One region of the Halanaerobium hydrogeniformans genome, then DNA from elsewhere that is predicted to be linked to it. Evidence: riboswitches for the same ligand, from Rfam matches in the RefSeq annotation. Region 1 holds a riboswitch; each other region holds the start of a gene.
What was found. Region 1 has a riboswitch for S-adenosylmethionine ahead of HALSA_RS04875 (O-acetylhomoserine aminocarboxypropyltransferase/cysteine synthase family protein). Riboswitches for the same ligand answer to the same signal wherever they lie in the genome.
Positions count from the first base shown of each region.

Region 1 (10,405 bases):
TCAAGAAAAAACCACCAATAACAAGTCCCCACTGAATAGAGATAATCGTCAAACGCAGCCAACCATCTAAATAAAGATAGGCTATAGGAGTGTAAGAACCTGCTATCATAACAAAAATAGCAAAATGGTCTAATTTTCTCCAGATAGATTTTTCATCTTCTTCTTTTTTAAAAGCATGATAGAGAGAAGAAGCTAAAAACAAGAATACAACTGATACACCATATACAGCTGCCACGACAATTCGTCCCGGATCGTTTAAAGCTCTATAGATCAATAATATTAAACCTATAAAAGCCATTATAAAACCAGCAAAGTGAGAATAAAATGATACTCGCTCCTCTTTTTTCATAATATTTACCTCCAGATAATCCTTTAAACAAGTGTATCAACTATATTTATTTTTTTAAGTCAAAGCAATAACAAATTAGCCAATAAAACTACTTGAGCTTGTTAATTATTATTATAACATTATTAATTTAAAATTTCAGCAAAAAAAGCCAGTAATAATCGGTGAAGATTTATTACTGGCTTAATTTTTGGTTTTTTTTGATAAATTGCTAAGTTTTCAGTCTGGAAAAAATTAATAAAAACTTAGTTAGGCAAGCTCTAGAGCGATTTCCATCATATCAGTGAAGGTTTTTTCTCTCTCATCAGCAGTTGTTTCCTGACCACTAACTAAAGAATCACTAACTGTTAAAATACTTAAAGCATCAACATCATATCTTGCAGCAAGAGTAAATAGTTCGGCTGTTTCCATTTCTACAGCTAGAACTCCATACTGTCTCCATTTTTTCCAGGCATCCTGATCATCATTATAAAACGAATCAGTACTTAAAACAGTACCAACTTTTACTTTAATCCCTTTTTCTTTTGCTATTTGGTGTGCCTGAGATAAAAGCTTGAAACTTGCTGCTGGAGCAAAATCTTTACCATTAAAACGTAATTTATTCATCTGAGAATTACTGCAGGCAGCCTGGGCCAGAATAACGTCTCTAAGTTTTGCTTCTACATTTAATGATCCACAAGAACCTACTCTGATCAAGTTTTTAACACCAAAATCTCTAATCAGCTCATTTACATAGATTGATAAAGACGGCATTCCCATTCCTGTTCCCTGAGCAGAAACTCTTTTACCCTTATAAGTCCCGGTATAACCATACATACCTCTTACAGAATTATATTGTTTTAGATCTTCAAAATACGTTTCAGCAATAAATTTTGCCCTTAAAGGGTCCCCGGGCAGAAGAATAGTATCAGCGATATCTCTTTTTTCAGCATTAATGTGTGTACTCATATATTTTACCCTCCTGTAATTATTATAATCCCTTTTATATATAATTATTCAATTGTTAGCTAAATCCTTTTTTTAGGCAAAAAAAAGAACACCCTGAATGGATGTTCCAAAAATAAATCGATCTCTTATTATTAGTTATTATATTATTTTATTATTTTTATTTAGTAGTTACCAAGATTTTTAAATGCATCAAGCTCAACTGATTTTTTGTGTAGTTTTTCCAGTTTAGCCTCTCTAATAAATGAATACATCGAATTAAACATCTAAATCATCCTTTCTTATAATCTTATTTTAGTTATAGGAATTATCTAAGGTAATTATACACCTTTTAAAAGAACTGTCAAGTTTTAGTCTGAAGTCTAAATTTACAGACAATTAGTCAATATTTTTGAATTATTTTAGTTCAGATAAATCGAAAGGAGTTTCCTGATATACATAGTAATTTAACCAATTGACAAATAAGAGATTAGAATGACCACGCCAGCGAACTAATATGTCTTTTTCTGGATCATCATCTTTAAAGTAATTTTTAGGTACAGCAATATCAATTCCCTTTTCTAAGTCACGCAGATATTCAGTTTTAAGTGTTTCCGCATCATATTCAGAATGACCTGTTGCAAACACCTGCCTACCATTTTTATTGGCCATTAGATAAAGACCTGACTCATCTGATTCTGATAGTATTTCCAGTTCGTCAACTTTTTCTACATCCTCTCTTCTGGTCTCAGTGTGACGGGACTGGGGAACATAAAAAATATCATCAAAACCTCTTAATAATTTTACATGTTCTTTTGACTGATAATGAGGAAAAACTCCAAACATTTTTTCTTCTAAAGGATATTTTGGTACACCATAATGATGATAAAGTGCTGCCTGACTTCCCCAGCAGATATGCAGGGTAGAATAAACATGATGTAAGCTCCATTCCATAATCTTTTTTAATTCTTCCCAGTAATCCACAGCTTCAAAAGGCAGTGTTTCCACCGGTGCACCTGTAATAATCATTCCATCATAATTGTTATCCTTAATTTCAGAAAATGTATTATAAAATTTATTCAGGTGTGACTGAGCCGTATTCTTAGAATTATGGGTTGCAGGATGTAAAAGATCAATATCAACCTGAAGCGGAGAATTTCCCAGTAACCTTAAGATCTGTGTTTCAGTTACAATCTTTTTAGGCATTAAATTTAAAATCAATATTTTTAAAGAACGAATATCCTGATGAGTTGCCCTTGATTCTTTCATAACAAATATATTCTCATTTTCTAAAGTTTCAACTGCTGGTAGTTCATCCTGGATTTTAATCGGCATTTTCTTCACCTCCTAAAATATTAGTAAAAATATTATTTTGAAAAACTCTTAATCTATCGCTGTGAAGCTTCTAAAGCCTGATCTAAATCTGCCTTTAAGTCTTTGACATCTTCAATACCAATTGAAAGTCTTATTAAAGCAGGTGAAATACCCGTTTTAATTAAATCTTCCTCGCTGAGCTGTTGATGGGTAGTGCTTGCCGGATGAATAGCCAGAGATTTTGCATCACCAACATTTGCAAGGTGTAAAAAGAGTTCTAAATTATTGATGAATTTTTCTGCTGCTTTTTTACCACCTTTAACAGCAAAGGTTACCATCCCACCAAAACCATTTTTTAAATATTTTTTTGCATTCTCATGACTTTCATTGCTTTTTAAACCTGGATAATTAACCCATTCTACCCTATTGTCTGCTTCCAATAATTTTGCAATTTTTAAAGCGTTTTCTGAATGTCTCTCCATTCTTAAACTTAATGTTTCTATACCATTTAGGGTTAAAAATGAGTTGAAGGGGCTGGGAGCACTACCTAAATCCCTTAAAAGCTGCACCCTTGCCTTAGTAATATATGCTGCCTCAGCAAATTCTTCCTGGAATTTAATCCCATGATAGCTCGGATCAGGTTCAACTAAACCTGGAAACCTACCTGTATCCCAATCAAAATTACCACTATCTACAATTATGCCCCCAATTGAATTCCCATGACCTGAAATATATTTCGTTGTAGAGTGAATAACTATATCTGCTCCATATTCAATTGGATTGCTTAAATAGGGAGAAGCAAAGGTATTATCAACTACCAGTGGCACTCCATTCTGATGAGCTATTTCTGCAATCAGCTTAAAATCAGGCACATTTAAAGTTGGATTAGCAATAGTCTCAATATATAGTGCTTTTGTTTTATCTGTTATTGCTTTTTTAAATGATTGAGGGTTATCTGAGTCAACAAATTTAACCTCTATTCCAAAATTTTTAAAAGTATGTTTGAAAAGATTGTGAGTACCACCATAAATTGAACTCCCACTTACTATTTCATCACCATTTTTAGCTATTGTTAATAGAGCAGTCACTTCAGCTGCCTGTCCTGATGATAGAGCAAGAGCACCAACCCCACCTTCCAAAGCAGCAATCCGCTTTTCTAAGACAGAATTGGTTGGATTCTGAATTCTGCTGTAAATATCTCCACTTTCTTCTAGTGCAAATAATTTAGCAGCATGTTCTGTGCTATCAAAAGTATATGAGGTCGTCTGATAAATTGGAACTGCTGCAGCTTTTCTGTTCTCCAACGGATCATAACCATGATGTAATGCAAGTGTGTCAAATCCTAAAGTCATTTTTATTCCTCCTTTGAATTAAAAAACCCACTCCTGTAAGTAGGAATGGGTTAATTTCTTTACCTACTTATCTTCCAGGTCTTTTACCTGCTGGAATTAGCACCGGGCATAAATTATGCTGGTTGCTGGGCTTCAAAGGGCCAGTCCCTCCACCTCTCTTGATAAGTTATATTGTTTTTTATTACTTTAACACAGATTTTGAAATCTGTCAAGAATAATTCAGCTTAATTTTTCTCCAGGCTGCTTTAATTAAGCAGTTTTTGGAGCTGGAAGCTTAGCTTTAATTGCATCAATAAATATAGCAATTGCACCATCACCGGTAACATTACAGGCAGTACCAAAACTATCCTGGGCAAGATATAAACCGATCATTAAAGCAGTTGCACCTTCACCAAATCCAAGGATGGTAGTTAATAATCCTAAAGCAGCCATAACTGCTCCTCCCGGAACACCTGGTGCAGCAACCATTGTTACACCAAGTAAAGCGATAAATTGGAAAAACAAAGCAAAATCTAATGGCAGTCCCATAATTGCTGCAACTGCAACAGCACAAACAACTAGTGATATAGTACTACCGGCTAAATGGACAGTTGCCCCCAGTGGAATTACAAAATCTACTATTTCTGCAGTTATATTATTTTTTCTGGCACTTTTTAGGGTAACTGGAATAGTAGCAGCACTTGACATGGTACCGATTGCAGTCGTATAAGCTGGAATCATATTTTTTAAGCTTGTCAGTGGATTTTTACCAGAAACACTTCCCGCAATAGCAAATTGAATCAAGAGATATCCAATATGCATGGCTATTATAATTCCAAATACCTGACTGAATACTGCTAGTGTTTCAAATGCATTCCCGGCAAATGCCATATCTGCGAATACCCCGGCAATATGCAGTGGTAAAAATGGAATAATAACATATTCTATTACCAATACAATAATATCTCTAAATTCATTAGCAATATTATATAAACTTTCATCTCCATTATTTCTTAATAAATAATTAATACCCAGTCCAAAAACAAAAGCTGTCACAAGTGCAGCCATAACACCGATTACTGGAGAAATTTCTAAACGTAAAAATGGCTCCAGACCTCCAGCTTCAGGATCAGCTATTTCAGAAGCTTCAACAATTGCTGGCACAATTCTTACTGAGATTAAATAGGCAATTGTACCTGCAGCAATAGTAGATACATAGGCAGTTAAAACTGTAGTACCCAATAATCTACCAGCTTTTTCTCCTAAATCAGCAATTCCCGGAATGATAAATGCTAGAATAACTAAAGGTACTATGTAATTTAAAAATTCTCCAAAAATTATTGTAAAAGTATACAATATTCTTGAAATACCTTCAGGAAAAAATAAACCAATAATAATACCTGATATAATACCAATTAATAATCTTAGAACTAATGGAATCTTTTTCATTTGTTTGCCTCCTTTTTTTTTATACAAACCTATTTATATTTTAAAGGCTAAAGGAATAAATTACAAGCATTTTCTAAAAAAAACTTAATAAATCAATCTATTTTAAATATTTTTAAATACCTAGAAAATATGATAAAATCAAGTTAAATTATCTGATTATGAAAGTGGGTTAAAGATGAATATTTTAGTTCTCGAATATTTCTTAAGTAAAGGAACTCCTAATAATAAACGGCTTTCTTTTTACAGTGAAGCTATAAATATTTTTCAGGCCATTATTAATTCTTGTTTAAAAACAGAAAATTTAAAATTATATAGCTGGCTCAATAAAAGTTTTAACAGCACTTTCGAAAATACAGATAGAGCTGAGATAAATATAAACTTTTCTCTTCCTGATTTTAATAACAATAAAGAATATTTTAGCTTTCTTGAAAATTTAAAAATAAAGAACTTAGATTATTTTTTAATTATTGCTCCAGAAACAGATAATATACTCTATGAAATGAGCAAAATATTAGAACAAAAAGAGATTAAAAATCTTGGTAGTAGTTCTAAATGCATAAAAAAAGCAGCTAATAAATGGCTGCTTTATCAAAATTTTATTGAAAGCAAAATCTTTCTACCAGAAACTGAATTGGTTAATAATCAGTTGATCAGAGATAATAAGATTAAGCAAAATATCTTTCCAGCAGTTATCAAAGAATTTTATGGTGCTGGCTCAGAATTGATGGTTATCGATGATTATCGGTCGTTAAAAAAGTTGGATTTAAAAGAAAATAAAAATTATCTGATCCAAAAAATAGTTCAAGGTACAGCAGGTAGTCTTTCTGTGCTGGCAAATCAAGAAAGAACAGAGATTTTAACCATCAACAAACAAATTATTAACAGGCAAGATTTTAAATATCAGGGAGGAATAGTTAATTACCCCTTTAAAAGTTCAAAAAAATTTACTGAAATTTCAACTAAAATCAAAGAAAAATATCCAGAGCTTAGAGGTTATTATGGAGTTGATTTTATCTGTCAGGATAAGGAATTTTATCTTTTAGAAATAAATCCCCGGATAACCTCTTCTTTAATCGGACTTGCAGAGCTCTATAATCCAATTAAATTTATTTGTCAACTTCAAGAGACTAATATCTTTCCGGAGCTCAAAAACAAAGCTCAATCTAGATTTATGCTTGCTTAAACTCCGGAAAATCTGAATATAGTTTAATCTCATCTTCATCCATTTCTAGTTGGTTCAACCAATAATTTAAATCTTTACCTTCAATCAATAATTTTTTTTCGCCAATTATCTCTAATAAAGGAATGATAACAAAAGCCCTTTTTTTAATTTCCGGGTGTGGAATCTGTAAATTTGGACTTTGATAATAAAGTTTATCATAAAACAGGATATCTATATCTATTTTTCTTGGTCCCCATTCTATATCTCTTACCCGACCCAGTTTCTTTTCGATTTCTAAAATCTTTTTTAAAAGTTCTTCCGGGTTTAATGAAGTGTTGATCAAAATTACAGCATTTAAAAAATCAGCCTGCTCTACCCCACCATAGGGCTTTGTAACATAGACTGAAGAAGTTTTTTTTACTCTGACAGCTTTAAGCTCAGCAAGTTCTGCTGCAGCTTTTTTTAAATATTCAGATCTTGGCTCAATATTAGAACCAAGTCCCAGGAAGACATCAGGCATCTTATTCAACCTCAGTTCTTTTTCTGCTCATTTTTACTGAAGCACTGCTCAGGACACCAGGAATTGGAACCATTGGTTTTTTGATCTCTATTTCTATCATTTCCAGTCGCGAAAAGTTTTTAAATAATTCGCTGATGATCTTATGAGCCAAACTTTCTAATAAATCATATTTCTCAGCTTCAACAATCTTTTTAATAGACTTATAAACTTCGGAATAACTGACAGTTTTATTTAAATCATCATTGACTGCAGCTTCTTCAAAATCAAGTTCTGCTCTGAAATTCAAAATAAAACGCTGGCCCTGTTCTTTTTCAGTGTCACGCACTCCATGATAGGCATAAAAAATCATCTCATTTAAAGCAATACTATTTTTCATGTTTGCCCTCCCATTTAAGAGCATCTGACATTAAGGCAACCTTTTTAATTTCTTTAACATCATGAACTCTAACAATATTTGCTCCTTTAAGAATCGAAGCTGATACAGTTGCAGCTGTTCCAAAAAGTCTGTTATCTGTTTCATCCTCATTTATAAATTTAATTAAAGATTTTCTTGAAGTACCGATTAAAATAGGATAATTTAGCTCTTTAAAACTTTCCAGCCTATTTAAAATCTGCAGGTTATGAATCTGTTTTTTGCCAAAACCTATTCCGGGGTCAATAACAATTTGTTCTTCACTTATCCCTGCTTCTATAGCCAGCTCTATGCCCTGCCAGAGATATTCTTTGATCTCGAAAATCAGATTTTTATAACTGGGATCATCCTGCATATTTTCTGGTTTTCCCTGAATGTGCATTATAATAACTGGAGCATTGAATTCCGCAGCAGTGGCAGCCATTTTTTTATCAAAACGGAGCCCACTAATATCATTGATCATCGAAGCACCTCGTTTGAGTGCAGCACGAGCCACAGAGCTTTTATAAGTATCGATTGAAATAGGAATTTTAGTAACTTTTAATATTTCATCTAAAATAGGCAGTAATCTCTTCTTCTCTACTTCTTCACAGATCCTTTCTGAGTAAGGACGGCTGGATTCTGCACCAATATCAATGATATCTGCACCTGCTTTTTCCATTTCTACAGCCCTTGCTACTGCTCCTTTAAGATCATTATATTCTCCTCCATCAGAAAAAGAATCAGGTGTTAGATTAAGAATCCCCATAATCAATGTTTTTCTGCTATAATCAAGTTCTCCCCGATTTGTGATAATAACATTTTTACTTTTGCCCATTTCTATCACCTCTGTTAAGTATTTTTAACTTCCATTAAGTATTTCTTAATTTAAGTAAAGATTGAGCTGTGTTGGCAAGATTTAAATTATCATTAACTTTATATAATAACTTCAACCATTGTTTTTCAAATATATCGACCCCATGATATGCTCCGATAAAAGAAGCTAAAATCGCAGTAATAGTATCAGTATCTCCTCCTAAAGCCATTGAACTTTTGATAGCTTTTTGGGGCTGATCAAGATATAAATTAAACACAGCAAAAGCTGCTGGTACTACTTCATAACTGTTAATTCCTGTCCCCATAACCTGGCTGATAAAATCTAAGGCCTCTTCTTGAGAACTATAACTATCTAAATAGGATAGCAAAAACTTGCATCTTTTAAAAGTAGAAGGCTGAAAAGTTTTTAGGGCTATTTTTTCAGCTTTTTCCATTAGTTTAAAGGAAAACTCTAATATTTCTTCATATTTTCTGGCATTTAAAGCACCTGCAATAAAGCCTGCTACCCCTGCAGCTGCAGAAAGAGCTGTATCAGTGTAATGAGAATAATAGGCTATTTCTTCTAGCATTGCAAGTATTTTATCCCCTTGAGTATCAGAATAGATAATTCCTAAAGGGGTAATTTTCATAGGTAGTCCACTTGAAAAGCCGGCTCTTTCACCTTTAGTGAAACTCTCATTATTTAGTATTTTAGTGACCGTTTTCCCAGTACTTGGTCCAATAACACCCTTCTCAATAAGTTGTCGGGATTTAATAAAATTAGCCAAACTTTGAAAATACTCATCTCTATTTAGTTCAGCCTGATTAGCAATTAGATAATCGGCAAGATGGAGGGTTAAAATTGTATCATCTGTAACCTCAACTCGGCCGAGATCTCTATTTAAAAAATGTTCTTCTGGAATTTCATAAAACAATTGATCACTTTTTATAATTTTTTTAATCTGCTCACGATTCATCATTTCAAAAGGCATTCCTACAGCATCTCCAAGTGCTAAACCTGCTAATACACCATAAGCTCTTTTAGCAATATCCATTTAAAAGCCCCCTAAAACTAGCTTATTATATCAATCACCGATTTTTCTCTTAAAAAATATTTTCTCAAATAATCTGGCTGATTGCCATTAATAATTAGAGCTGTAATCTTAGTTTTTTGTTTTTTATACAGGGTGGGAAAATATTGATCTATTAAACCATCTGCTGCCAGGTTATCTGCTTTAATTTTTCTTTTAGCGGTATTTTCATCTCTTTTTTTACTGCTTTTACAATAGCGCTGTTTTAATAAAATTAACTTATCAGCTTTAAATCTATCTGCAAGTTCTAAAGCAATACTGTCAGAACTCACCTTCCAGGAATGAGGGAGTGGATCTATTTTTCTATAATAATCCTGGGCTAAGAAAAGATTAATTCTACTTTTTAGCTTCAGTTCTGCATCTAAATAAGATTTATCTTTAAAGTAAGTAGAGAGGAGAAATGTATTTAAATCCATCGCAGTGATTGCGGCAAAATGAGCTGCATGATCAGTTAAATTTTCTCTTTGATCAAAATTTCTAACTAAATCTGCAGCCACTCCTCCTCCACAGACAATCAAAAATTTTATTTCAGTATTTGCTTTGATAATCTCTGTTAGCTTTTTAAGAATATCTATTTTATCATCCCTAAAAAAACTACCTCCTATTTTAATTACAAATAATTTTTCCATCAAGAACCCTCTTTTAGCTTTTTTAATAATAAATATGCTCCAGCAGTAGTAGTTAGTATATTATTTTTTAAAAGTTCGATCTCGTTTTCTAAATTTAAAATTTCTATATTCTTTTTCTTTTTTAGCTCTTCAGCAAATTTAAATGCTCCCTTATTGGCCAAAATCACGGTTTTAAAAGCTGGATCAACTCGAGAATAAAGCTGCATTATTTTTTCAAATATTAAATTGATTTCTTCCTGATAGATATAATCTGCAATCAGCTCTATTTCTGCCTCAGAAGCAGTATTTAAATCAAGACTGATTAAACGGGCAATTCTTGCTAGAGCAGCCCTTCTGTTTTTAGCTTTGCCATCAGCTGTTGGAATATTATATTCAGATTGTTCAATAAGTCCTTTAACAAGGTGGAGATCAGCTGTACTGGCAAAATGTTCA
Region 1 covers NC_014654.1:1,087,342-1,097,746, reverse strand. The annotation lists gene trhA (PAQR family membrane homeostasis protein TrhA) at 1-349, opposite strand, end outside; gene deoD (purine-nucleoside phosphorylase) at 596-1,294, opposite strand; gene metA (homoserine O-acetyltransferase MetA) at 1,688-2,605, opposite strand; gene HALSA_RS04875 (O-acetylhomoserine aminocarboxypropyltransferase/cysteine synthase family protein) at 2,659-3,936, opposite strand; SAM riboswitch class I at 4,001-4,104, opposite strand; gene HALSA_RS04870 (dicarboxylate/amino acid:cation symporter) at 4,186-5,364, opposite strand; gene HALSA_RS04865 (ATP-grasp domain-containing protein) at 5,540-6,547, shown strand; gene folK (2-amino-4-hydroxy-6-hydroxymethyldihydropteridine diphosphokinase) at 6,534-7,046, opposite strand; gene folB (dihydroneopterin aldolase) at 7,048-7,422, opposite strand; gene folP (dihydropteroate synthase) at 7,412-8,275, opposite strand; gene HALSA_RS04845 (ADP-ribosylglycohydrolase family protein) at 8,310-9,308, opposite strand; gene HALSA_RS04840 (amino acid kinase family protein) at 9,326-9,973, opposite strand; gene HALSA_RS04835 (hydantoinase/oxoprolinase family protein) at 9,973-10,405, opposite strand, start outside.

Region 2 (10,405 bases), 1.2 Mb from region 1:
TAAATTCGATAATCTCTAATTCTATTCCTTTTTCTGCTAGATCATCCTGAACAAATTCTAATATTTCTGCATGAGGTACAGGAGTTGCACCTACCTTTAAAACATGATCATCAGCCATTACTGAAACACTTGCAACTGCGACAAACGCCAACACAACTAAAACTAAAAATCCTTTTTTAATCATCATTATCTCTCCTCTTCTCCTTATTGTAAAATAATTCATTTATTATATATAGATAAATCAAATTATCTATGATCAAACTTATTTGCAACCCAATTACCAAAATGTTGTAAAATCTGTACCATTAAAACTAAGATTACAATGGTCTCCAGCATGATAAGCAGCTGAAAGCGCTGATATCCATATCTAATCGCAATATCGCCGAGACCACCCCCTCCAACTGCTCCAGCCATAGCTGAATAACTTACCAGGCTGATCGAAGTAAGGGTTAAACCTAATATTATTGCTGGAAGAGCCTCTGGCAACAATACTTTAAAAACAATCTGAGTAGGACTTGCTCCCATCGATTGGGCAGATTCTATAACTCCATCCTGTATTTCTAAAATTGCATTATCAGTTACCCGACCCATAAAGGGAATAGCAGCAAGTGAAAGTGGAACAACAGCTGCATTAGTACCGATAGAAGTACCTACAATCATTCTAGTAAACGGAATTACAGCAACCATTAAAATTATAAAAGGTATTGAACGACCAATATTAATGGTTCCATCAAGTATAAAATTAACAAATCTATTTGGTAAAATATGATCTTCTCTGGTGATGGTTGTAAATACTCCTAGAGGAATACCTGCAATTATTGCAAAAAAAAGTGACATAGCTACCATGTATAAAGTTTCTAAAGTGCCATTTATCATCAAATCATTATATCTTGCCAGTTCTGAAATTAAATCAAACATTGTCAAGCACCTCCACATTTAAACCTTCACTTTGCAGATAAGATATACTCTTTTCCACATTTTCTAAATCTCCTTCAAGATCTAAAATTAAGGTTCCAAAAGGAACACCCTGTATTTCATCTATGTTACCATATAAAATATTAGCATCTACAGAATAATGTTTAACTAGATCAGAAATATATGGCTTATGAGTTTTTTCGCCTACAAAAGTAATTCTAATTAATTCTCCAGGCCTTTTTTCTTTAATATATTCAACTATCCTGGGAGGTAAATTATAATCTATTACAGAACTTATAAACTTTTTAGTCAAATCTGTTTTAGGTCTGGCAAAAATGTCAAGCACTGATCCTTTTTCAATAATTCTTCCCTCTTCTATTACAGCGACCCGATCACAAATATCTTTTATAACTCCCATCTCATGAGTAATTAAGATGATTGTCAAATTTAATTCTTCTCTTATTTTAGCAAGTAAATCTAAAATAGATTTTGTGCTTTCTGGATCTAGTGAAGAAGTTGCCTCATCAGATAATAAAAGGTCTGGGTCATTGGCCAGAGCTCTTGCAATTCCTACCCTCTGCTTTTGTCCACCTGATAGCTGAGCTGGATAATTATCTGCTTTATCAGCAAGGCCAACTAAATCAATTAATTCTTTAGCTTTTTTAATTCTTTGCTTTTTCGCTACACCAGCAATTTCTAAAGGAAAACTAACATTTCTTAATACAGTTCGTGAAGACAATAAATTAAAATGTTGAAAAATCATTCCAATCTTTTGTCTGGCCTGTCTTAAATTTAAAGAGCTTAAATCGGTTAGATTCACTTCATTAACCATAATTGAACCGGCTGTAGGGTCTTCTAAAAGATTAAGCATTCTAATTAAAGTGCTTTTACCTGCTCCACTGGGCCCGATTATTCCAAATATCTCACCATCATTAATTTCTAGATTTAGTTCATTAATTGCTTCAATGCTTCCCTGTTCTGTATGATAATGTTTTGTTAAATCTTTTATTTTTATCACTTAATAATCACCCTTAAAATAATAATAACTGCTCATCATCAAGAGCAGTCTGCATTAAAAAAATCCTCATGAGAGGATTAATTTACCTCTCATCTATCATTCCATAATTGGAATGCTGGAATTAGCACCTTACTTTAATATTTAAGTAGGTTGCCGGGCATCACAGGGCCATTCCCTCCGCCACTCTTGATGAATATATATTATATTTTATTAATTTAGTTAGAAGTTTATCACTCAATTTTAATTCTGTCAAGTTGCTTTTTATTCATATTTTTATATATATTAGAATATATTAATCATCAAATCTAAAAAAATTATCTTTTTTTCTATTTTAGCTAAAAAATAAAAAAGATTTTATTGGTATATACCCCTTATATATCAGCTTTTATAGCAATTATAATTAATTTTTAAATAATAAATTAGTTTTTGTGCTTGACATGAGAAATAAATAACTATATACTAATATTAGTTAATAATAATATCAATAAATATTGAAGGTGAATATAAATGAAAAATTTACTTCTCTTTTTAAAATGTATAGCCGATGAAAATAGACTTAAAATTTTAAAACTACTACTTTCTGGTCCTTATTGTGTCTGCCAACTGCAGGAACTATTGGATAAATCGCAATCAAGTATCTCTCAACATTTATCATATTTTAAAGGATTAGATTTATTAAATGAAAGACAGAGCAGTAAGTGGACCTATTATTCCATTAATAGGAATGAATATGATAAATATCTTGCTGATCTAATAGCCCTAAATTCAAAATCTCTTAAAGAACTAGACTTAACAGACTTAGAAGGAAAATTAAAAAATCTTTCTGCAGCTGAAGTAATTAAAAACGATGGAGAAACAATAAGGAGTTGTTGTAATTGATAGATAGATTTGCTGAATTACTTGTTTATAACTTAATGGGACTTGATCAAGCTACAAGGCTTGGTAGCTCAGTTCATTTTTTCTTTTATGATACAATAAAGATAATTTTTCTGCTAAGTGTAATGATTTTTGCCATATCAATTATTCGCAGTTATTTTCCTCCAGAAAAAACTAAAAAATTATTAAGTAACCGTAAAAAATTTATGGGTAATATTTTAGCTTCATTATTAGGAGTTGTAACTCCCTTTTGTTCCTGTTCTTCAGTACCAATCTTTATTGGCTTTGTTGAATCAGGCATACCACTTGGAATTACATTTTCCTTTTTAATAACATCACCAATAGTTAATCAGGTAGCTCTGGTAATGCTGTTTTCACTTTTCGGCTGGCAAATTGCCTCTATTTATTTGATTAGTGGTATTTTAGTCGGCATTATTGGTGGTCTTGTAATTGGGAAGCTGGGTATGGAAGATGAAGTTGAAGAATATGTATATAATATTCAAGCAGGAGAAACCGAAATAGAAGAATTAAGCTGGAATAAAAGATTAAGCTATGCTAAAGCACAGGTTAAAGAAATTGTTAGTGGTGTTTGGAAATATGTTGTCATTGGTATAGGTATTGGCGCTTTTATTCATGGTTATGCACCAGCAGATTTATTAAGTCAGTATGCAGGGCCAAATAATCCACTGGCAGTTATAGCAGCTGTTGGTTTAGGGATACCTCTTTATGCTAATGTAGTCGGTACTATTCCCATAGCTCAAGCATTAATTGGAAAAGGTGTGGCTATTGGTACAGCTCTTAGCTTTATGATGGCTACTACCGCTTTATCTGTACCAGCAATGATTATTCTGCGTAAAGTTATTAAACCAAAACTGCTGACAGTTTTTGTAACTGTTGTTGGTGTTTCAATAATCGGTGTAGGGTATATGTTTAACTTTTTAGTTAATATAATATAAGCTTTGGGAGGGATATAGGTGACAAAATCTAAAAAAATAATACTCTATATATCAGTTTTCGCAATGATTTATTTAATTCCTTTTCAGACAGAGCAGCTGCAGAGAGCAATAATTGAAGCTATAGAAATGCTGCAGTATTATGCTCGTGAACATGTTTTATTCTGTTTAATTCCTGCTTTCTTTATTGCAGGAGCTATAGCAAATTTCATTTCTAAAGATTCAATAATAAAATATTTTGGTGGTAAGACAAAAAAATGGATTTCTTATTCAGTTGCTTCAGTTTCTGGAGCGATCTTAGCAGTCTGTTCCTGTACTGTATTACCTCTATTTGCAGGAATCTATAAAAGAGGGGCAGGGATTGGACCAGCTGTTGCTTTTCTCTTTTCAGGGCCAGCGATTAATGTTTTAGCTATTATTTTAACAGCACGTGTATTAGGCTGGCAGCTTGGTCTGGCCAGAGCAGTTGGTGCAGTATTTTTCGCTTTAATTATAGGTCTTTTAATGGCAGCAATCTTTAGAGAATCTGATCAAAAAAGATTAGAAGATTTCGTCCAGGAAGAAGGTCAGGAACTCCCCCGCTCAGGTTTGCAAAATATAGTTTATTTTATTACAATGATATTAATATTGATCTTTGCAACCTGGACCCAGCCTGAAGGAGCAACAGGTTTCTGGAATTTAGTATATCAATTTAAATGGCCTGCAGTAGCAGTTTTATCAGTATTGTTAGCTTTAGAACTTTACGGTTGGTTTGAAAAGGATGAATTAAATAATTGGTTAGATGAAACATGGACTTTTGCCGAACAAATAACCCCACTATTATTCGGTGGTGTCTTAGTAGCTGGATTTTTAATGGGAGCTCCCGGCAGTGATGCTGGCCTGATACCTCAAGAGTGGATATCAGCCTTAGTAGGAGGTAATTCTCTTTTAGCTAATTTTACAGCTTCAATTTTAGGTGCCTTTATGTATTTTGCTACTTTGACGGAAATTCCAATTTTACAGGGTTTATTAAACTCAGGCATGGGCCAGGGGCCTGCTCTGGCATTATTACTTGCTGGGCCTGCGTTAAGTTTACCCAATATGCTGGTAATTAGAAGTGTAATCGGAACTAAAAAAACATTAGTCTTCGTCAGTATTGTTGTAGTTATGGCAACATTTACTGGTATGGTCTATGGTAATATTGTGCTTTAATTAATTTAAATATATTATAAGGAGTGGTTTAATAATGGAAATTAGAATTTATGGTCCTGGGTGTAGAAATTGTGTTAATTTAACTAAAAATGCTAAAAAAGCATTAGAAGAAACTGGTGTGGAGGCAGAAATTATCAAAGTAGAAGATATGCAAAAAATTATTGAAGCGGGAATTATGACAACTCCTGCTATAGGTATTAATGGCGAAGTTAAAATTAAAGGTAAAGTTGCAAGTGTAGAAGAAATTGTAGATTTAATCAATGCAACTGTTTAATTTACAAAAAATTTAGCTAAAGAATTAAAAGGCCTGAGAAGCTTCAAAAAACTTCTCAGGCCTTTTTACTTTAATATTATTCATTTATATAATTAGATAAATAATAGACCAATTCTAGCAAAAATTCCTCCCACTAGAAAGGAAAACCCTACTGTAAAAACAAATATCTTTGTAGCAAAGATAAAATTAAATTCACGGGCTAATATAGCTAAAACTGCTATACACGGTACATAAAAAAGTGCTACTACTGCACCTACAAAAAGCTGAACAGAATTTAATCCCATCTCAAGTAATGGTAAAACAGCTAACTCCCGTCTTACTACTCCTAAAATCAGGGGAACTGAAGCTTCTGAGGGCATCAACAGCCAGTTTTCTATAACCGGTTGAAATATCCTTCCTATTTGTTCTAGAATCCCAAGTTCATAGAGAAGAGCTGCTGCTGCAATAGCATAAATCATCATTAAAGCTCCATCACTAATATACATTTTTAATCTTAACCAAACTTTTTTCAAAATCATTTTAGGGTCAGGTATTAAAAGTGGGGGGATTTCCAAAATCAAAGGTTCATTTTCTCCCTCAATACTCTTATCCATAACGATGGCAGCTCCTATAATAGCAAGAAAAGAAACAAGAAATACTAAAAACATCACCAAAATAGATTCTTCTGCTAAAAGAGAAATTAAAGCTCCTGTTTGTGAAATACAGGGTACAGCCAGTGAAATCAATGCAGCAACAGTTATTCTCTCTTTTCGAGTTGCTAAAGCTCTAGTAGCAGCTATACCAGGTATGGCACATCCATAACCTAAAAGCAGAGGTATAATATTACCGCCAGTTAATCCAATTTTATTGAATAATCCATCCAGCAAAACCGCTAAACGCGGCATATATCCACTATCTTCTAACAAACTAAGAGCGGTATAAAAGGATAAAACATAGGGAAGCACAAGAGCAAATGGCCACTCTAAACCTTTAATTAAAAAGCCATATTCACCAACTAAAATATTTCTGATTATACCTTCTGTAGTAAAAGCACTAACTAATCTATATATTAATGGGAAAACAAGTGTCCTAAAAAAAGGTAATAATATATACTGTCTTAAACCCATTCCAATCCCTACAACTATGGCAAAAATGAATGCTAAAATCAAAATAGCCATCGGGATACCAGGCCAGGGTGAAGAAAGTTTATCTCCTAATTCTTCTCTTTTGTTTTTCTCTTTTTTATTTTTTTTATTTAAATATTTATTGCTCAATCTTTCTGCATTTTCCCAACTAGCATTTATATTATTTGCTAAGTCATTTTGTGTTTCTATTTGAAGTTTTTCTCTAATTTTCTTTTTTAATTTTGATAAACCATATTCTTTAACAGCTACAGTTTCTACTATATCTATCTCTAACTCTTCTGCAAAAGCTTCAGCTGCAAAGCTATAACCCTTTTCTTCTAATAAATCAATCCTATTCAAGACTGCTATAGCCGGAATACCCTTTTCTAGAATTTGTAGGAGTAAATATATGCTACTTTCAATATTATTAGCATCAAGTACAACCACTAATAATGAAGCTCCTTTATTAAGCATATCAACTGCAACCTGTTCTGCCTCATTACTCGAATTAAGAGTATAGGTACCAGGTACATCTATCAGGTAGATTTCATCTTTTTCAAAAGTAATTCTACCTTTTTTATAATCTACGGTTGTACCAGAATAATTTGCTATTGCAGAATCCAAACCTGTAAGGTGATTGAAAATGACACTTTTCCCTACATTTGGAGGCCCCATTAATAATACTTTATTTTCTTTATCATCAAATTGCGGCATGAGTTAATACCTCATGTCTAACTAAAATGTCTTTAGCTATATCTTTAGCAAGTGCTATCTGTCTACCTTCTATTTCCACAACAAGTGGCCCATTCCAGGCTTGAGAACTTAAGATCTTAATTTTTTTCCCTTTTCTTAAACCTAAAGGTGCCAAAAGAGAATGTTCGGGAACATATAGAATTTCAGCCTCAGAATTTTCGGGGATATTTTTTAGTGATAATTTTTTTTGCAATTGCATATAATTCACTCCTTTATACATAGTTTATATATAGTTTCTAGAATATAAGACCAGCTTATATTTAGGAATAATAGATTTAAATTAAAAATTCTTTTTTGTTAAAAAATAGATACCGGGATATATTAATTGATGCCAAAGTAGATAAAAACAAAGGAAACCAAAAAGTAGCAAATCTGAGTATTAAAGCAATTGTAAGTCCTTCTGCATAAGAAATCTCTGCTTGTGTTAAAATCAGAGCCATCACTGCTTCAAAGCTTCCTAAACCACCAGGCGAAATAGGTAGTAAAGCAATTAAATAAGCTAAAAATGTAGCAGTTATAATCAAAATTGGACTAACATCATAGGCTAAATAATCGGCAATTAAATAAGTTTTTACTGGATAAAGCAACCAAAATAAAGCTGCAATAATTATTAAATACAATAACTCTTTAAAATTACATAGATTAAAAGTATTTGCAATAATATTTTTTGATTTATCTTTAAAAGTATTAATTTTAAGTTTTAAATTATTACTAATAGAAAAACAGATCATAAAAACCAGGAAAAGGAAAAACAAAGAATAAAATATTATATTAATATTCAAATTAAAATCAATATGCTGAACTAAAAACCTTTTATTAGAGATAAAAAGAATAAATGCAAAAATTAAAAACGGTATAAAAGTAGTTAATTTTTGAACTGCGATATAAGGAATAAATTCGCTAACTTCTATTCCTGTTATTTTATTATAAAGGTAAACCTTTGCTGACTCTCCTCCTAGTTTAGCAGAAGGAGTAATACTCTCAATAAAAGAAGCAGCTAAATTTATATTTATAATATCACTAAATTTAGCTTTCTTTTGCCCAGTAAATTTAAATAAGAATTTCCACTGAAAAGCTAATAGAAGAATAGTAGAAATTTGCAGTAAAATTAAGGCAGTGATAAGCCTATATGATATCTGATTAATGATATTTGCAATTTCAAGTCTTCCCTGCCAAATAGTACGCGAAAGAAATATTATAATTAAAACAGCAAAGCTATATTTAATAACCTTTATTTTTTTAGCCTTCATTTTTATAAACTCCTATCGAAGTCAAAGCAAAGAGTTTTGTCAAAGGTGAGAAAATTTTGTTTTACTTTCGAAAAAATTGCTTCACTTGGAAGTTCTAATTTATCATATGCTTTGTAAAATTTTTTTCTAGGTTCTCTGATCAGAAATTTTTTGATCTTTTTATCTTTAGCTAATCTTATCTTTTTATAAATTTCATTTTTACCTACTGTTTGTAGAGCAGCTAAAACTTTAGAATAATTGCAATTCTCTAGAGCCTTATCTGCAGACAAATGAAGAAATTCAATCTGTTCCTTTGATATTTTAAGTTTTTTCATAAGCTTTTGAGCTTGTAAAATGGCATTTCTGTCATAATCAACTGCAATGACCTTAGCAGCACTTAATTTATTAATATAATAAGCTGTAAAAGGTAAAGCTCCACAGCCGATGTTTAATACTATATCTTCAGAATTGATATCACCCAATTTTATTTCTTTAGCAACTGTTTTTTTATAAGGTCTAGCATAAATTTTAAATAACAAATTATTTGCCTGAGCTTTTTTTTCGATTTTTTGAATTATTTTTCTGATCAATTTCATCTTTAAACTCCTCATTATTTAAAATTTAGATAATGAAATTCATTATCGATTAAGCTTTAAAAAAAATTATTCTACTTCTAATAAACATGATTTCTTAGCTTTGATTATTTTTGTGGTTTTACATTTTTCAATCTTACTAAAACTACGTGGACAAATATAATCATAGAATTTGCACAACCAGGATGCCGGATTTCTGTAAATGATTTTGGTACCTGATCTTGATTCTTTTATCAGTTTTTTTAAAATATTTTTTTTGCTTTTAACATGTAGTGAAATCCAGACTGCATCATATTTTAAATAATTAATCTCTTCTTTACCATTACCTGCTAAAATATTTATTTTATTATCCACTTTTAAGTCTTTTAAATACTTTTTTGAAGTTTTTATAGCTTCTGGATCAATCTCAACTCCATCTACAAAATAACCTTTCCTGGCAAGATAAACAGCTGTCATTGGTCTTGGTCCACTGCCAATATGGAGTATTTTGCTACCTTTTTTCAATTCTGATAATTCTAATTCAGAAGCAATCAAACGATTATAGAAAAACTTGTCATAAAGTTCACCTGTATAGCTGATCTTGTTAAAAGAAGCTTCTAATTTTTGTAGAGCATTACAAGCTTTTTTATGAAAGTTTTCTTTGAAATTGCTGATTATATTTCTTGCTAACATTTAAAACCTCCAATACTATTTTATCATTCTGTTAAATTAATAGATATCTTAAATAAACTATTATAATTTAGCTGAAATAATAGAAAATCACATCAGCAAAAAACTAATTGATATTTAGTCTCAATAGCCTTCAAAAAAATACTTATTAAGAATAATTCTTAATAAGAGAAATCTTTCACAACTGAATCTATTTATAGAATACCATAGCTTAGCAATGTAGTCAAGTTCGATATTAAAAATAATTAAAAAAATTTGATTGCTTTTAAAATGACATAGTCCTCCTATATAGGAGGACTATGTCATTGTTATTATATTTAATTTTTATCTCTGTTTAAATAAAAATCCATATACTCTTTTGTTGAAGGTATCCTACCCAAAATTGCTGTACAGGCGGCTACTTGAGCACTACCTAAATAAGTTCTCGAATCAGCTGGACCTATTCTTGATTGATAATTACGGGTAGTTGTTGTAAAAGCAGTTGAATTAGAACCAATTCTACGTTTATTACCCATACAAAGTCCACAACCAGGCATAATTACAGTTGCTCCTGCTTCAGTTAATTTTATCATACTTCCATCTACCATCAATTCCTGATAAATATCACGTGATGCAGGTCCAACTACAACATTAACACCATGTGGAATCTTATGCCCAGATAGTATCTCAGCTGCTTCTTGAATACTTTTAAGATCTCCACCTACACAGCTTCCTATATACACCTCATCAACTTTTTCTCCAGCTGTCTCATTTAAGTAAGCAACATTGTCTGGATGATGTGGTTTTGCCACTATCGGGTCTTTTATTTCAGAAAGAGGTATTTCTATTACT
Region 2 covers NC_014654.1:2,242,922-2,253,326, forward strand. The annotation lists gene HALSA_RS10440 (MetQ/NlpA family ABC transporter substrate-binding protein) at 1-187, opposite strand, end outside; gene HALSA_RS10445 (methionine ABC transporter permease) at 247-918, opposite strand; gene HALSA_RS10450 (methionine ABC transporter ATP-binding protein) at 911-1,933, opposite strand; SAM riboswitch class I at 2,020-2,129, opposite strand; gene HALSA_RS10455 (ArsR/SmtB family transcription factor) at 2,441-2,812, shown strand; gene HALSA_RS10460 (permease) at 2,809-3,765, shown strand; gene HALSA_RS10465 (permease) at 3,829-4,953, shown strand; gene HALSA_RS10470 (thioredoxin family protein) at 4,988-5,227, shown strand; gene HALSA_RS10475 (ferrous iron transporter B) at 5,320-7,044, opposite strand; gene HALSA_RS10480 (FeoA family protein) at 7,031-7,282, opposite strand; gene HALSA_RS10485 (lysylphosphatidylglycerol synthase transmembrane domain-containing protein) at 7,359-8,333, opposite strand; gene HALSA_RS10490 (SAM-dependent methyltransferase) at 8,336-8,908, opposite strand; gene HALSA_RS10495 (class I SAM-dependent methyltransferase) at 8,975-9,577, opposite strand; gene HALSA_RS10500 (bifunctional aconitate hydratase 2/2-methylisocitrate dehydratase) at 9,892-10,405, opposite strand, start outside.
Region 2: it holds a riboswitch for S-adenosylmethionine, as region 1 does, so the genes downstream of both, HALSA_RS10450 (methionine ABC transporter ATP-binding protein) here and HALSA_RS04875 (O-acetylhomoserine aminocarboxypropyltransferase/cysteine synthase family protein) in region 1, are expected to answer to the same signal.

Region 3 (10,405 bases), 820 kb from region 1:
AATTTTTTTAAACTCATTTTTATTAAAATTATTTTCTCTTTCTTCTCCAACCCCGGCTGGTATTTTTATTTGTGTTTTTCTCATTATTTTTTCTAAGTTTTTCTGGATATCAGAAAACTCTAATTGAGTAGTCATTAATCTAACTCCACAATTAATATCAAAACCAACTGCACCTGGTGAAATTATGCCATCATTTAAGCGGGAAACCATTATTCCTCCAATTGGGAGTCCATAACCCTGATGAAGGTCTGGCATTCCAATAACAGCGATGATCCCCGGTATTTTACTTGCATCAAAAAGCTGCTTTAAAGCAGTATCTTCAATCTCATTATAGATTAATTCAGTTGCAAAGAGGCGAACGTCACACTGCATTTCTCCTTCAGCTGGAAAATTATAAAATCTCATTTTGGCCTCCTTAATTATGCTTGCTTACTAAGATTAATAAAGATCTAAAATATTTCTATTTCTAATTTTATAATATGAAATTAGAACTATTATTGCAAGCTTTCTTTACTCTACTTTTCTTGACAATTTTTTAGCTATAGTCTATCATTTAAGTAAGAATTAATACTATATTTGTTTTTAATTTATCAAAAATATTGAAGGAGATGAAATAATGAAATATAAAGTTGCTTTTGTTTGTATTGGTAATTCATGCCGCAGTCAAATGGCTGAAGGATTTGCTAGGGCCTATGGTAGTGATGTGCTCGATGTCTATAGTGCAGGGACTGACCCTGCTGATGCTGTTAGAGAAAAATGCTGTAAAAGCAATGGAGGAAGTGGGAATAGATATAAGTGATCATCAACCAAAATTATTAGAAGATATTCCTTCAGAACTGGATATTCTAATAACTATGGGTTGTGGAGTAGAGTGTCCCTATTTACCATGTAAATTTAGAGAAGATTGGGGACTTGAAGATCCTGCTGGCAAACCGATTGAGGTTTTTAGAGCAACCAGAGAAGTTATTAATGGTAAAGTAAAAAAACTAATTAAAAAAGTAAGAAATGGAGAAATATAAATAATATATTGTCAAAAAGGGGTGGTAAAAATAAAATTTATCTATGAAGTGGAAACAAGGTTTAATTTTAAAGATAAAGCTGAAGTATATAAAACCCTACCTTTTCTAAAAAAAGCTTTAGAGAAAGAATTAAGATGGGAAACTGTGCACTTTGGTTCAGCTCTTTTTAGGGAAGATATAGTATTAAGAGTAAGTAAAACAAATTTTGCCAAGCATGAATTACAGAGTCTTGCTTATAAAGAAGCAGATTTAGGTGAAACAATAAATATTCGGCGTGAATATAGTGAGAAAATTGATGAAAATTTTGTTGATAGTGAAATAATAAATATTTTGGGTGGAAATAGAGCTGTTAAAAGCAGAGAAGATGTTATCAAAGAAATAGAAAAGATAGGACATAAAGAATTTATGTCATTTAACGGCAAAAGTTTTGTAGGAGATTATAAATCCCTTAAGATAAAATTAATGTACACTGAGCAGATAAAATATCCAGTACTGCTTGAAATAGAAAAGGCAGCTTCTGATATTAAGGAAGCTAGAATGATGGCCAAAGAATTACTTGACTTTGTGCAAGATCATAATTTAAGTAAGCGAATGATAATTAAAGAGCCACCAACTTTACTTTATGAAGAAAATTTTAAAGATGTAGTTTCTTAATTAATATATTATTTGAGGTGTAAAAATATGAGCAGTGAAGAAATAAATGATAGAACTATTGAAGAAGAACCAGAAAATGTTGAATTTAGTGAAGGGGACGAGGTTCAAATAAAGGTTGATCAATTTACTGACTTAGGAATTAAAGCCATTATTAATAATAAGTATTATGGGCTTGTTTATAATAATGATATTTATAAGGATTTAGAAATTGGGGATGAAACTACAGCTTATATAAAAAATATCAGGGATGACAATAGAATTGATCTTAGCTTAAGGAAAATCGGCTATGGCAGGATTGAAGATGCAAAAGAAAAAATTTTAAAAACTCTAAAAAATGAAGGTGGGTTTTTAGCTCTAAATGATAATAGTTCACCAGAAGAGATTAAAGAAAAACTAGAAATGAGTAAAGGAAGTTTTAAAAAGGCCATCGGTGGACTTTATAAAGAAAGAATCATTGATATAACAGATAAAGGAATTAAAATTAAATAAATTAATTAAAGAACAAAAGGGATTCCAGACATTAATGTCCGGGACCCCTTTCTAAATATATATTTATAAACTATAAACTGGACTCGCTAATTATTTCTCTGCCATAACCTTTACAACTACTTCTCTAGTTCTAGGTCCATAAAATTCGCCAAGATAAATATCCTGATTGTCTCCTAAGAGGATTTCGCCGTCTTCAATTATAAAGTTCTGATCAACACCAAAATAACTAGCTTTAAGATGGGCAGCTGAAGAATCTCCTTTTAAATGTCCATAGTCATCATCGAGTTTGTTTATTTCGTAAACTATATCTCTTGTTATACCTGCACCACTATTTCCTATAATTGTTACAGCAGCAGTAGTGTGAGGAACATAGACCTGCAGCAATCCTGACTCAACATCAGTTTCCTAAACAACATTCATGATTTGATCTGTAATCTTAATAAATTCAACTTCCTCTGCAGTTTCAATTGTTAATCTTTTTAACATAATTAGCCTCCTTTTTTAATTTTAAGCCAAAATCAAAAGAAAAACTAATACTGTTAAAAGAATTTATTTTCACCTTGTATTTTTATTCGGTTTCATTATAACAACTATAATCCCAAAAATCAAATTTGGAAAAAAATAGATAAATAATTTGGTTTATAAAATTGAATCTTTTCAAAAAATATAATATAATTTTAATTAAGAATTAATATTATTTATTGATTTAGATTAAGGTGAAGTGTTTTAATGGAAATTTCAAGTCAGGCGCGTTACGGTTTGCGGGCTTTGATGTATATAGCAGCTAGTGAGGGCTCTCAAGCAATTCCTTTAAGGGAAATTGCAGAGAAGCAAAATATATCTGAAAGATATTTAGAACAGTTATTTGCAAAATTAAAAAAAGCTGACTTAGTTAAAGGTATCAGGGGAGCCCATGGAGGTTATCTTTTAAATCAAAGCCCTGAGGAAATAACTGCTGCTGATATTTTGAAGGTTTTAGAAGGTCCTGTTATTTCAGAGCAAGGTCCGGAAAAAATAAGCTCGGAAGCTGAAATTTATAAAAAGGCTGCTTATGAGTTATGGAATGGTTTAGAAAACCTTATATTTAAGCATTTAGCTGCTATAACTCTGGCAGATTTAAGCAAAAGAGCTGCTGAAATAAAGGCTAATAATAGTGATGGTTATATTTATCATATTTAACTATATTTAATATCCTCTGGTTAATCCAGGGGATTAAGTGTTTTTTAACAATTTAGTTAGAGAAATAATCTTGACTTAAATACCTTTCCCCATTATCAGCTGCGATTGCCAAAACATTTTTTCCTTTACCTAATTCTTTTGCAACTTTAATTGCAGCCCAGGCTGCTGCTCCAGAAGATGGACCTAATAATAACCCTTCTTTAGAGGCAAGTAATCTCGTTATTTCAATTACTTTTTGATCAGATATTTTAAAAATATCATCATAAATACTGGTATTTAAGTTTTTTGGGATAAAACCCGGGCCAGTTCCCGGTATTTTATGCTTACCTGCTTTACCCCCACTTAAAACAGGCGAATTTTTAGATTCAACTGTATATATTTTTAAATTTTTGATTTTCTCTTTAAGCTTTTCCCCAGTACCAGTGATCGTTCCTCCTGTACCTGCACTAGCAACAAAAGCATCTAGTTGATAATCGAGCTGTTCAAGTATTTCCAGGGCAGTGCTCTGACGGTGAGCATCAGGATTAGCAGGGTTTTCAAATTGATTTATTATAAATGAGTTGCTTATATTTTCATTGATAGATTTAGCTTTATCAATGGCTCCCTGCATCAAATTTTCCGCAGGAGTTAATATAACTTCTGCTCCATATGCTTTTAAGATTTTAATTCTTTCTTCTGAAACACTGTCAGGCATTATAATTATACAATTATATCCTTCAGCAGCTGCAACCATTGCTAAACCAATTCCAGTATTACCACTTGTCGCTTCTATAATAGTACCACCCTTTTTTAATCTGCCATTTTTTTGCGCAGTTTTTATCATATTAAAAGCAGGTCTGTCTTTAATACTACCTCCTGGATTAAAATATTCTAGTTTAAGATAAACATCTGCTGAGTCTTTTTCAACAAGATTTCTTAACTTAACAATTGGAGTTCTACCTATTAATTGAGTAATATTATTAACTTTTCTCATCTTAAACCTCCTTATTTGCAAGAAATTTACTAATTATAACTAAGATTGAAGCAGTTAGTTTTCCCTTACAGGTGAGAGCATCCCAGTCACGTTTATAATATATTTTTAATCTATCATAACTTTATCGGAATTATGTATTTAATACTAATTTAGATTATACTTTCCGAAAAGCAATCTGTCAAATTTAATTTAGCTTAGAATAATTTGCATTTATTGATAATCAAATAGATAAAGTTTATGAATTAATTTTTGACAAAAGTAAAGCAAAGTACTATACTATAGATTAAATAAAGATATATCTTATTTTTATTTTACCTTTAATTATTATTAAGAGGAGGTGATCTTATTTTAAAGAATAAAAAAGTAGCATTGTTAATTATTTTGATTTTAGCTGTGGGTTTACTTTTAACAGCCTGTGGTGCTGATGATCCTGCTGAAGAGGCAGTAGAAACAGATGAAGATGTTGTTGCATCTGCTTCTGTAGTTATTGATCAAGCATCTTTATTAAATGCAACTTCTGAAGATGGGTCCTGGATTGTGATTATTCAGCAGGATCTGAGTGTTGATGAAGATATTATATTAGTAGGTGAATTTACAAATAATAATGAGTTAGACCGCAAGATAGCTCTTTATGATCAGGATGATGATCGTAATTTAACTGACAGATATACTCTTGAAGCACCTAGTATTACTGTACAGAGTCCAAGCACTAGATTCCAGGGTGGAACCTTTGTTGGAGATGTATATGTAGAAGCTGAAAACTTTGAGTTAATAGACTTTACTCTAGACGGTAATCTCTATTTTGAAACAGAAGAAGCTGAAGAAACTTTTTCAATGGATGAAGATTCTACAATAACAGGTGACATAGAATAATAAATTTTAGTTTAAATCAAATTACTTAAAGCTGCTTAGAAAATCTCATTGAGATGATCTAAGCAGTCTTTTTTTGACAGGAATTATCCTGAGTGTTATACTATACTTAAGATACCTTATAGGGGTATATTTTAGAAACTTTTTAGATAAATTCATATTTTCTTCACAATTGCTAATTATAATATAGGTATACCGGGTAATGGTATATAAATCAATTTAAAAGGAGGTATGTTAATTATGATGAGATTTCCTCATAGAATGATGGGAGGAATGATGGGAGGAGGATTTTTTATGATATTTTGGTTGTTAATTATAGTGGGTGTAATTTACTTCATTTATAATTTAAATAAAAACAAAGATGGAAATTCTTCGAACCATAGATATAGAGATTCTAATAACAGCAGTAAAAGTGCAGAAGAAATTGCAAAAGAACGTTATGCTAAAGGAGAAATAACAAAGTCCGAACTTGATGAGATTTTAAAAGATATAAGAGATTAAAAATGAATCAAAATATAAATTAGGAGGCAAATAAAGATGGGATATTGTTTAGCTTTAGGTGGATATGGTGGAATCGGTGGAAATTTTCTCGGTAGTTTTTGGTGGCTGATGCCGCTTTTATTCTGGGGAACTATATTAACTTCAATTGTACTATTATTTAAATCCAAAAATAACAGTGGTCGTAGAGAAGCGCTTGCTGTATTACAACATGAATATGCTTTAGGTAAAATATCAAGAGAAGATTTTTTGCAGAGAAAAAAAGATTTAAAATAATTTAAAATTAATAATCTGGAGGACTAAATCATGAAAAAAACAATAATTATTGAGGGTATGAGTTGTGGCCATTGTGAAAAAAGAGTTAAAAAAGCACTTGAAGATTTTGCTGAAATAGAATCTGCAGAAGTAAGTGCTGATAATGATCAAGCTGTAATTGATTTAAATAAAGCTGCTGAAGAAGATAAATTAGCTGCAGCAATAGAAGCGGTAGGCTATAAATTTATAAAAATTGTATAATTTTAAAGCGGTGAACTAAATAATCCAATAAATTCTCAAATTGACAAAGTAATTCTCTTCTGTTAGAATAATTTAAGTGATGCCCCCGTAGCTCAGTGGATAGAGCAACGGCCTCCGAAGCCGTGTGCGTAGGTTCGACTCCTACCGGGGGCACCATTTATACTTGACAGAAAAAAAATAATATGTTAAAGTAGTTAAAAATAGAATAAATTCTTATCAAGAGAGGTGGAGGGAATTGGCCCTTTGAAACCCAGCAACCAGCAGATTATACTGCCCGGTGCTAAATCCAACAGGTGTGTCCTGAAAGATAAGTAGTTGTGAGTTACCACTTCTACTTAGAAGTGGTTTTTTTCTTTTATAGAGAAAAATTTAATGATATGATAGTTATAGAAGAGATAATTTAAAAGAATAGTTTTTTAGTCAATTTATCTTTTAAATGGAGTAGAGAATTGAGGAGGATTTAAAATGAAAATAAAAAAAATATTTGCAGAAAAAAAGCTTGTTTTTTCTTTAGAGGTTTTTCCACCACGTAATGATGTGCCAATAGAGGATATTTATCAGACATTAGATGAACTGCAGGGAATAAATCCAGATTATATTAGTGTAACCTATGGTGCTGGAGGTGGAGTAAATAAAAATCGCACAGTTGAAATATCTTCACTTTTAAAAGAAAAGTATGGTATAGAATCTCTGGCCCATTTAACCTGTATTAATTCTACCAGAAAAACATTAAATCAAATTATAGATGATTTGAAGGCTAAAAACATAGAAAATATTTTGGCTTTAAGAGGAGATCATCCAGATCATGGCAAAGAAATTGGAGATTATAATTATTCATATCAATTAGTAGATCATATCAAGCAAAAAGGTGATTTTGGTGTTGCAGCTGCCTGTTATCCTGAGGGCCATCTTGAGTCAGATAGTCTGGAAGAGGATATAATTCATTTAAAACAAAAGGTTGATCATGGGGTTGATTATTTAATTACCCAGATGTTTTTTGAAAACGAATTATTTTATAAATTTCGTGAAAAAGCTGCAGCTAAAGGTATTGATGTTCCAATTGAAGCCGGAATAATGCCGGTTATTAATAAAAGACAGGTCAGCCGAATAATAGAACTTTCTGATGCATACCTGCCAAAAAAATTCACCAAGATTCTTGATAAATATGGTGATAATGATGAGGCATTAAGGGATGCAGGGATTGCATATGCAGTTGAACAGATCGTAGATCTTATAGCAAGTGATGTAGATGGCATACATCTATATACAATGAATAACCCTTATGTAGCCAAAAAAATCAAAGATGCAGTGGGTTCTTTAATTGATTATATAAATGTGGAAAAGGCTGATTAATATGTCATTTAAATTTAAAATTGATAAAAGTGAAGTATTAAGATATTTAAATACTGATGAAGATTTTAATGACCAAATTATTAATACTTTAATTGCTGAAGCTACTGAAGAGCTAAAAGAAATAATAAATTTTCGTTATATATATAAAAAATTTCCTATACAAATTACAAAAAATTGTGTAGATATAAAAAATACAACATTATGTCTTCGAGGAAAAAGTATCATTAAACATCTTAAAAATTCTTCAGAAGTCTTTCTGATGGCTGCAACTTTAGGTAATCAGGTTGATAAAAGAATATCCTATTATGAAAAGACTTCTATTACTAAATCGATGATTTTAGATGCTTGTGCAACAACAGCGATTGAAGAAGCGTGTGATCATGTTGAAGAGGAGATAAAAAAGAAGGTTTTTGCCGCTGGTAAAAAGAATATAACTTTTAGATATAGTCCGGGCTATGGGGATCTTGATATTAAAATTCAAAAAGAATTTTTAAAAGTTTTAAATGCTCCCAAAAAAATAGGTTTAACAGCTTCTAAATACAATTTACTGATGCCTGCTAAATCTGTTACAGCTATAATTGGAGTAATAGGAAAAAATGGATATTTAAATAAAGAAGAACAAAAAAATAAAAATGACAATTCTTTTGAAGAAAAAAACTGCAGATTCTGTAGGCTTTACAAAGAATGCAAACTGAGAAAAAAGGGGGTTTATTGTGGAGCTCGAAAATAGATTAGGTAAAAAAGTTATGCTTTTCGATGGGGCAATGGGAACTGTTTTACAGCAGCGTGGTTTAAAAGCTGGCTCAGTACCAGAAATATTAAATATAGGAAAAAAAGAAGTAATAATAGATATACATAAAAGTTATCTTAAGGCAGGCTCTGAAATTATAACAACAAATACTTTTGGTGCTAACAAATTAAAAATGTCAGAAATTGATTATACAGTTGAAGAAATAATTTCTGCAGCAGTAGAAAATGCTAAAAGAGCAGTTATTGAAAGCTCTAAAGATGCTCTGGTTGCACTTGGATTAGGACCTTTAGGTGAATTGCTTGAACCAATGGGTAGTTTAACTTTTGATGAAGCATATTCTCTTTATCAGCAGCAGATTTTACAGGGAGTTAAAAGTGGGGTAGATATAATTCACATAGAAACAATTGCTGATCTTTGTGAAGCAAAAGCAGCTGTGCTTGCAGCAAAAGAAAATAGTAATTTGCCTGTTTTTTGCACTTTGACTTTTGAGGAAGATGGCAGGACATTTACTGGAGGGAATATCCATTCAACAATTTCTGTACTTGAAGGTTTGGGTGTTGATGCTCTCGGTTTAAATTGTTCTTTAGGACCAGAAAAATTGGAGTCTTTAGCAGAAGAAGTTCTAAAATATTCTAATACTCCGGTTATACTTCAGGCAAATGCAGGTTTACCAGTAGTGGAAGAAGGCAAAACAGTTTTTAAATTAAGTCCAGAAGAATATTATAAACCTATTGCCCGTCTTTATGAAAAAGGATTGGCAGTTGTAGGAGGATGTTGTGGTACTAATGAAGATTTTATTGCTCTTATTGCCGATTTTTTAAAAGATAAAGCTGTAAAAAAATCAAATAATGAGGAAATTTCTATTGCATGTACACCTTCAAAATGGAAAGATTTAAAGAAGATAAATGTAGTTGGTGAAAGAATTAATCCTACAGGAAAAAATGAATTTAAAAAAGCACTTAGAAATAAAGATTTAGATTATATTACAAGAGTTGCGATTGAGCAGGTAGAAGCAGGTGCAGATATACTTGATGTTAATCTGGGGTTGCCTGAGATTAATGAAGAAGAAATGATGGTAAAAGTTATTAAAGAACTGCAGGCAATTCTTGATATACCACTCCAAATCGACTCCAGCGATGAAAATGTAATAGCAAAGGCATTGCGCTATTATAATGGTACAGCAGTTGTAAATTCAATTAATGGAGAAACAGAAGTTCTCGAAAAAACACTACCTCTTATCAAAAAATATGGTGCAGCGGTTATTGCATTAACTATGGATGAAGATGGGATACCTGAAACTGCTGAAGGCCGCTTTGAAATTGCTAAAAGGATTGTAAATAAAGCGGAAGAATACGGAATAAAAAGAGAAAAAATAATTGTTGATTGTTTAACCTTAACAGCCTCTGCTCAGCAGAAAGGTGTAAAAGAAACATTAAAAGCTCTTAAGATGGTTAAAGAAAAACTTAATGTAAATACTACTTTAGGTGTTTCAAATGTATCTTTTGGACTTCCAGCTAGAGCTGTTTTGAATAGAAACTTCTTAACTCTGGCTCTTTATCAAGGTTTAAACTTAGCTATAATTGATCCCAATGATAGTGAGATGATGGCCAATATTAAGGCATTTAAAGTGCTGGCTAATCTAGATAAAGGGGCAGTAGAATATATAGAATTTATGGCAAATGTTGATCAAGAAGAAATTAAAAAAGAAAATTCTGCTATAGAAACTATGGAACTAGAAGAAATTATAGTCAAAGGTATAAAAAAAGAAGCGGCAAAATTAACAAAAAAACTCTTGGCAGAGAAAGATGCACTTGAGATTGTAAATAATCACTTAATACCTGCTCTAGATATTGTTGGAGAACGTTATGAGGAAGGAAAAATATTTTTGCCCCAACTGGTTCAATCAGCTGAAACAGTTAAAGAGGCATTTGCTGTTCTAAAAGCAGAAATGGCTAAAAATGGTGATGAAGATATTTCGAGAGGAGAGATTGTTTTAGCAACTGTTAAAGGTGATGTACATGATATAGGAAAGAATATTGTTAAAACAGTTTTAGAAAATTATGGTTATAAAATAATTGATTTAGGCCGTAATGTGTCAGAGAA
Region 3 covers NC_014654.1:1,908,276-1,918,680, reverse strand. The annotation lists gene HALSA_RS08780 (RtcB family protein) at 1-405, opposite strand, end outside; partial or broken gene HALSA_RS08775 (arsenate reductase ArsC) at 617-1,019, shown strand; gene HALSA_RS08770 (hypothetical protein) at 1,041-1,673, shown strand; gene HALSA_RS08765 (S1 RNA-binding domain-containing protein) at 1,701-2,162, shown strand; partial or broken gene HALSA_RS08760 (secondary thiamine-phosphate synthase enzyme YjbQ) at 2,253-2,552, opposite strand; gene HALSA_RS08755 (RrF2 family transcriptional regulator) at 2,892-3,341, shown strand; gene cysK (cysteine synthase A) at 3,394-4,314, opposite strand; gene HALSA_RS08745 (hypothetical protein) at 4,684-5,187, shown strand; gene HALSA_RS08740 (SHOCT domain-containing protein) at 5,425-5,685, shown strand; gene HALSA_RS08735 (hypothetical protein) at 5,722-5,958, shown strand; gene HALSA_RS08730 (heavy-metal-associated domain-containing protein) at 5,989-6,198, shown strand; tRNA gene HALSA_RS08725 (tRNA-Arg) at 6,280-6,354, shown strand; SAM riboswitch class I at 6,409-6,512, shown strand; gene metF (methylenetetrahydrofolate reductase [NAD(P)H]) at 6,664-7,551, shown strand; gene HALSA_RS08715 (Vitamin B12 dependent methionine synthase activation subunit) at 7,553-8,281, shown strand; gene HALSA_RS08710 (homocysteine S-methyltransferase family protein) at 8,265-10,405, shown strand, end outside.
Region 3: it holds a riboswitch for S-adenosylmethionine, as region 1 does, so the genes downstream of both, metF (methylenetetrahydrofolate reductase [NAD(P)H]) here and HALSA_RS04875 (O-acetylhomoserine aminocarboxypropyltransferase/cysteine synthase family protein) in region 1, are expected to answer to the same signal.